Hyphomicrobium denitrificans ATCC 51888: one gene and its partner. The protein of the gene in region 1 interacts with the protein of each later gene in a pairwise test. Links are inferred from orthologs where the notes say so. Each region holds a gene or a part of one and is shown on either strand. Other genes may lie near its edges.

What was found. Proteins that work in one complex are often made in the same cells at the same time.
Region 2: the proteins of ccmE (region 1) and HDEN_RS16070 interact in binary tests that used the Escherichia coli proteins (3 or more experiments, as listed by UniProt). The link is inferred for Hyphomicrobium denitrificans ATCC 51888 from one-to-one orthologs.

Annotation. Positions count from the first base shown.
Region 1 is NC_014313.1:1,175,910-1,179,127, forward strand. What follows is about bases 115-2,854. They hold ccmE (cytochrome c maturation protein CcmE), read left to right. Parts: upstream 115-1,120; coding sequence 1,121-1,588; downstream 1,589-2,854. Other genes in these bases: ccmI (c-type cytochrome biogenesis protein CcmI), read left to right, coding at 115-1,097; HDEN_RS05610 (heme lyase CcmF/NrfE family subunit), read left to right, coding at 1,601-2,854. In the rest of the region: more of ccmI, read left to right, coding at 1-114; more of HDEN_RS05610, read left to right, coding at 2,855-3,218. UniProt on the Escherichia coli protein: Heme chaperone required for the biogenesis of c-type cytochromes. Transiently binds heme delivered by CcmC and transfers the heme to apo-cytochromes in a process facilitated by CcmF and CcmH.
Region 2 is NC_014313.1:3,320,606-3,323,859, reverse strand. Bases 207-2,982 are described here. They hold HDEN_RS16070 (heme ABC transporter permease), read left to right. Parts: upstream 207-1,104; coding sequence 1,105-1,860; downstream 1,861-2,982. Other genes in these bases: HDEN_RS16055 (carbonic anhydrase), read right to left, coding at 2,660-2,982; HDEN_RS16060 (DsbE family thiol:disulfide interchange protein), read left to right, coding at 2,037-2,627; ccmD (heme exporter protein CcmD), read left to right, coding at 1,862-2,032; ccmB (heme exporter protein CcmB), read left to right, coding at 207-808. Also shown: heme ABC exporter ATP-binding protein CcmA, read left to right, coding at 1-146; more of ccmB, read left to right, coding at 143-206; more of HDEN_RS16055, read right to left, coding at 2,983-3,254. UniProt on the Escherichia coli protein: Required for the export of heme to the periplasm for the biogenesis of c-type cytochromes.

The sequences.
Region 1 (3,218 bases):
AGGACCCGGACGCCGTCACGGCGGCCGCCGATATCGCGGTCTACAAGGATCAGCTCAAGGAAGTCGCAGCCGATGAGGCAAGCGGCACTCTTGCGTCGGAAGAAGCGGAAAGCGCCCGTTCCGAAATCGCGCGGCGGCTGCTTCGCTCGACCGCAGACAAAGACCGGATCGATACGGCTGAGCTTCCTAAGCGGGCGAGTTTTGCCGCCTACGCGTCGATCCTGACGTCAATCGCGCTGCCGATCGTCAGCCTCGGGCTTTATCTCGCGTACGGAGCACCGGGAATGCCGGGCGATCCGCTGAGCACTCGGCTCGCGCAACGAGAGAACTCCAACAACCCGAACGATCTCGTCGCCAAGGTCGAGGAGCGGCTTCGCGCGCACCCCGAGGACGGTACGGGCTGGGGCGTGATCGCGCCGGTCTATTACGCGATGGGTCGCTATGCCGACGCGGCGAACGCCTACGCCAACGCAATCCGCATCGTCGGCGAATCCCCGGACCGGCTGCAAGGTTTCGCGAACGCGAGAATCCGGCTCGAGAACGGCGTCATTCCGGAAGACGCGCGCAAGACGCTCGAACGTCTGCTGGTGATTGCTCCCGAGAGAAAAGAACCTCGCATCTGGCTGGCGCTCGCAAAGGAGCAGGACGGCAAGCTGGCGGAAGCCGCAGCCGACTATCGCAAGCTGATCGAGGAGGCGCCGACCGACGCGCCATGGCGGCAAATGCTCGAAGCGCGCCTCGCCAATCTGACATCCGCAGACGGCAAGCCGCCTTCGGTGCTAGCGCTGCCGAAGAAAGACGCGGGCGACACGTCCATGCCTCGGCCTCCGGAGGGATCGCCGTCGGCGGTCATGTCGATGACGCCGGAGCAGCGCCAAGCCTTCATCACGCAAATGGTCGATGGGCTGGCGGCGCGCCTCAAAACCGACGGCACGGACGCGGCAGGCTGGCTGAAGCTCATTCGCGCCTATCAGGTTCTCGGACGACAGGACGATGCGGTGAAGGCCTTGTCGGATGCGCGGACCAATCTCAAAAACGATCAGGTCGGCCTGGCGCGCGTCGATGATCTCGCGCGCGAGCTCGGACTTGGAGGCTGAAGCGCGATGGAAGCGGGTATCGAATGACACGGAAACAAAAGCGCGGCGTTCTGATCGGTGGTGGCGTTGCGACGCTCGCGGTCGCGCTGATCCTCGTGCTCTTCGCGCTGAAGGATAGCGTCGTCTTCTTTCATACGCCGAGCGACATCGCCGAAAAGGGCGTGCCGAGCGGCCAGCGCATCAGGCTCGGCGGTCTCGTTGAAAACGGCTCGGTCGTGCGCGAGGGAACGACGATCAAATTCAAGGTGACCGACACCTTGAAGGAAATCCCCGTGACATTCACCGGCGTTCTGCCCGATCTATTCCGGGAAGGGCAGGGCGTCGTCGCCGAGGGCGTGCTCGATGGCGACGGCGACTTCAAGGCCGACAGCGTGCTCGCCAAGCACGACGAGAATTACATGCCGCGAGAGGTCGCGAACGCTCTGGAAGAAAGGGGCGTGAAACTTGGTTCGGGCGCGCATCCCTCGGGTGCCAAAACCGAGACGCCTTAAGGAGGCCATGCCATGATCATCGAGTTCGGACACTTCGCATTGATCCTGGCGCTGCTCGTCGCCGTGGTGCAGGTCGTCCTGCCGATGGCCGGCGCATCTCTCAAAGACGAACGTATGATGCGCGTCGCCGAGCCTGCCGCCGTCTCGCAGTTCATCCTGCTTGCGATCGCCTTCGTAGCGTTGATGCACGCTTATGTGACGTCGGACTTCTCGGTCGCGAACGTCGCGGAGAACTCGCATTCGACGAAGCCACTGATCTACAAAATGGCCGGCGTCTGGGGCAATCACGAAGGCTCGATGCTGCTTTGGGTGCTGATCCTGGCCCTGTTCGGCGCTGCCGTCGCGCTGTTCGGCACGAACCTTCCGCCGAGCTTGCGCGCACGCGTTCTTTCGGTGCAGGCATCGATCGCCGTCGCGTTTCTGCTGTTCTCGATCCTGACGTCGAACCCGTTTCTGCGTCTCGTCCCGGCGCCATCCGACGGGCGCGGATTGAATCCGATCCTGCAAGACCCTGCGTTGGCGTTTCATCCGCCGTTTCTCTACACAGGCTACGTCGGCTTCTCGATCGCGTTTTCGTTTGCAATTGCCGCGCTGATCGAAGGCCGCATCGACGCCGCATGGGCGCGCTGGGTCAGGCCGTGGACGCTCGCCGCGTGGATGTTTCTGACGATCGGCATTTCGATGGGGTCGTGGTGGGCGTATTACGAACTCGGTTGGGGCGGCTGGTGGTTCTGGGACCCGGTCGAGAACGCGTCCTTCATGCCTTGGCTCGCGGGGACCGCGCTGCTGCATTCCGCGCTCGTGATGGAAAAACGCGAAGCACTGAAAGTATGGACGGTGCTGCTCGCGATCCTGACGTTCTCTCTGTCTCTGATGGGGACGTTCATCGTGCGCTCCGGCGTGCTGACGTCGGTGCATTCGTTCGCGGTCGATCCAGCGCGCGGCGTGTTCATCCTCGCCATCCTGATTTTGTTCACGGGCGGCGGGCTGGCGCTATTTGCGTTGCGCGCGAGCGAGATGCAGACCGGTGGCATCTTCCAGCCGATCAGCCGCGAGGGCAGCCTCGTACTGAACAACCTGCTGCTTGTTACCGCGACCGCGACCGTTCTCGTCGGCACGCTTTATCCGATGGCGCTCGAAGGTCTGACGGGTGAGAAAATTTCGGTCGGTCCGCCGTTCTTTGATTCGACGTTCGGTCCGCTGATGATTCCGCTGCTGCTGGCGCTTCCCATCGGTCCGATGCTCGCGTGGAAACGCGGCGATCTCGCAGGTGTCATGCAGCGTTTGGCTTTCGCCGTGCTGGCCGCGATCATCGCGATCGTCGCCACCTATGCCGTGGGCCATCGCGGCCCGTGGCTGGCGCCGTTCGGCATCGGTCTCGGCGTTTACGTGATGATGGGCGCGATTGCGGAATGGGCGAGCCGCATCAAGCTTGCTCAGGCGCCGGTGTCGGAAAGTTTCCGACGCGCTCGTAATCTCCCGCGCTCCGCCTACGGAACGCTGCTTGCGCATTTCGGCGTCGGCATGCTTGTCGTCGGCATCATCGCGACGAGCGCCTATCGCGAGGAACATATCCTCGTCATGAAGCCCGGCCAGACACTTTCAGTGGCTGGCTATGACGTGAAGTTCA
Region 2 (3,254 bases), 2.1 Mb from region 1 along the record:
TCGATATCGCGTCGTCCGACCGGCTCGTGGCCGCGGTCAATGATCATACGCGCGAGGGTGGCATCGCGATCGTCGCGACGCATGTCCCGCTGGCGCTGGAGCGCGCCCGCACGTTGACAATCGCTTCGCAAAGGATGGCCGCGTGACGAGTTTCTGGGCACTCGTTCGCCGCGACCTGCGATTGGCTGTCCGCGAAGGCGGCGCGATCGGCACGGCGCTGGGCTTCTTTCTCGTCGTCGTCTCGCTGATGCCGCTCGGCCTCGGGCCGGACCTCAATCTGCTGGCGCGCATTGCGGCCGGCATTTTGTGGATCGCGCTGCTGCTGGCGGCGCTGCTGTCGCTCAACCGCATTTTCGAAGCCGACTACGAGGACGGCACGCTCGATGTCCTCGCAACCGGCCGCCTGCCGCTCGAACTCGTCGCCGCCGCGAAAGCGCTGGCGCACTGGCTGACGACCGGCATCCCGCTGGCGCTGCTCGCGCCTGTGCTTGGGATTTTGCTCAACCTGGACCTCGGAGCTTATCCGGTCCTCGTCGCAACGACGCTCGCCGGCACCCCGGCGGTCAGTTTCCTCGGAGCCATCGGCGCCGCCTTGACGGTGAAGGCGCGGCGCGGCGGCTTGCTGCTGGCGCTCGTCGTGCTGCCGCTTTATGTCCCGACCTTGATTTTCGGCATATCGGCCGTCAGCGCCACGATGGGACCTTCCGGCATCGGTGCGGCGTTTCTGATCCTGACCGCGATATCGCTCGCCGCCGTCGTCCTCGGACCCATCGCCGCCGCCGCCGCCCTCCGCATACAACTTCAATAATTGTCGGGAAATTTTGAACGGCAACCATCTCGGCCGCAGGCTCGCCTCCGGTTGACACCTCCGCGACGCGCGTAAATTCGGCGCGGTGGCGGCTAGATGGGAGCTATCAAATGCGGAAATCTTTCGTTTTCCTACTTTATGTGGTGCATCTGGCAATGTTGATAAAATCCGAGATGCCCTGGCAGGAAAAGCTGCTTTTCCTGTTCTCTCTTCACCTTGCAATGTTTCAGATTTTTAAGTCTCGCTAGGCCAGCCATTCATTGCTTAAAATTGGCGAAAGCCTTACATCCCCGTCCATGCAAACGCTGACGCAGCAACTGGCCAACCCGACCCGTTTCATGGGGCTCTCCGCGAGAGTGCTTCCGTGGGCGTGGGCCGCGGCCGCAATCTTGATTGCCGTCGGATTTTACCTGTCGTTTTTCGACTCGCCCGCCGACTATCAGCAGGGCGAGACGGTGCGCATCATGTATATCCACGTGCCCTGCGCGTGGCTCTCGATGATGATCTACGGCCTGATCGCCGTATCGAGCTTCGGGCTTCTCGTATTCAGGCATCCCCTTGCCGACGTTTCTGCCAAGGCCGCCGCGCCGATCGGCGCCGCCTTCACGTTTCTGGCGCTGCTGACGGGGTCGCTCTGGGGTAAGCCGATGTGGGGCACCTATTGGGTGTGGGACGCGCGCCTGACGTCGGTGCTGATCCTGTTCTTCCTCTATCTCGGATTGATGGCGCTCCGCGCCGCGCTCGAAGATGAATCGGCCGCGGCGAAGCTGACGGCGGTGCTCGCGCTCGTCGGCGTCACGATCCTTCCGATCATCAAGTTTTCGGTCAACTGGTGGAACACGCTGCATCAGCCATCGACCGATTTCACATCGACCGTCGATCCCAGCATGCGCTGGCCGCTGATCATCATGGCGCTGGGATTTACGCTGCTGTTCTTCGCCATGCATCTAAAGGCCATGCGCAACGAAATCATGCGTCGCCGCGTGAAGGCCATGCGCGCGCAGGTCGTCGCCGGCCGTGACCGGCTCGCAGCGTCGGGGTCGGCGACCTAGCATGGACCTCGGACCGCACGCCGCTTTCATCTGGATTTCCTATGCCGCCGTGACCATCGTCGTCGCGGCCCTCATCGCCTGGCTCGTCTTCGATGGCAGAAGGCAAGCCGCCGCGATGGAGGAACTCGAAAAGCGTGGCGCGAGACGCCGCTCGGCAGGCGCCGTGGAGTAAGACTGTGAATCGATCGAAATTTCTACGTCTGTTGCCGGTTTTGCTTTTTGCCGCCGTCGCGGGCTTTTTCGCGATAGCGCTGCACACCGGCGATCCGTCGCTTCTTCCCTCGACGCTCGTCGGCCGGCAGGTTCCGCAGGGCGTGTTCCCACCCATCGAAGGTCTGGAATCCGCGAACGGGACACCCGAAGCTGGCTTCACCAGCGCCGACCTCGCCAAGGGCAAGGTTTCCGTCGTCAACTACTGGGCATCGTGGTGTGTGCCCTGCATCGAGGAGCACCCGTTCCTCGAAAAACTGAAAAGCATGGCGAACGTCGACATTTACGGCATCAACTATAAGGATCGCGCGGACGCGGCGCGCCGGTTCATCGGCCGCTTCGGCAATCCCTATACGGCGGTTGGCACGGACTCGTCGGGCCGGGCCGCCATCGACTGGGGCGTCTACGGAACGCCCGAGACGTTCGTCGTGAATGGCAAAGGCCAGATCGTCTACAAGCACGTCGGTCCGATTTCCGAAGGCGCGCTGACGGCGAAATTGCTTCCCGCAATAGAAAAAGCCCGCGCGGAGGCGGGCTCGACAGCGTCCGGGTCCTGATCGACCGGGCGCCGTCCGACGAAAAACTCAACTCAGAGCGACTGAAATTTCTTCGTCTCGTTGTCATAGACGGTGAGCATGCCCGTCGCGATGTCGAAGTGCGCGCCGTGCAGCTGCAGCAAGCCCTTCTCCTCGCGCTCGCGCACGAACGGAAACGTCCGCAGATTTTTCAGCGACTGCATGACGCCTTCTTGCTCGAGCGCACGCTGTTTGAACTCAGGCGAAGCATCCGGATGATTGCGCTGAACTTCCAAACGCGCTTCGTCCAGCATCGACATCCAGCGCGAGACGAAATGAGCTTCCGTCTGCACGGCGGCTTTCTCGTCCCACGCCGCCTTGATGCCGCCGCAGCCGGAATGCCCGATAACGATCAGATGACGGAGATTGAGATTGAGGATCGCGAATTCGATCGCCGAACTGACGCCGTGGAAGTTGCCGCCCGTTTCGTAGGGCGGAACGAGATTGGCGATGTTGCGCAGCACGAACAGCTCGCCCGGCATGGCGCTGAAGATCGTTTCCGGATCGACGCGGCTGTCGGAGCACGAGATGATCATCGTCTGCGGGTCCTGACCCTGCGTCGCGAGCCTCTCGTAGTGCGCGGCGTTCGGCGTGAAGTGCCGAAACTTG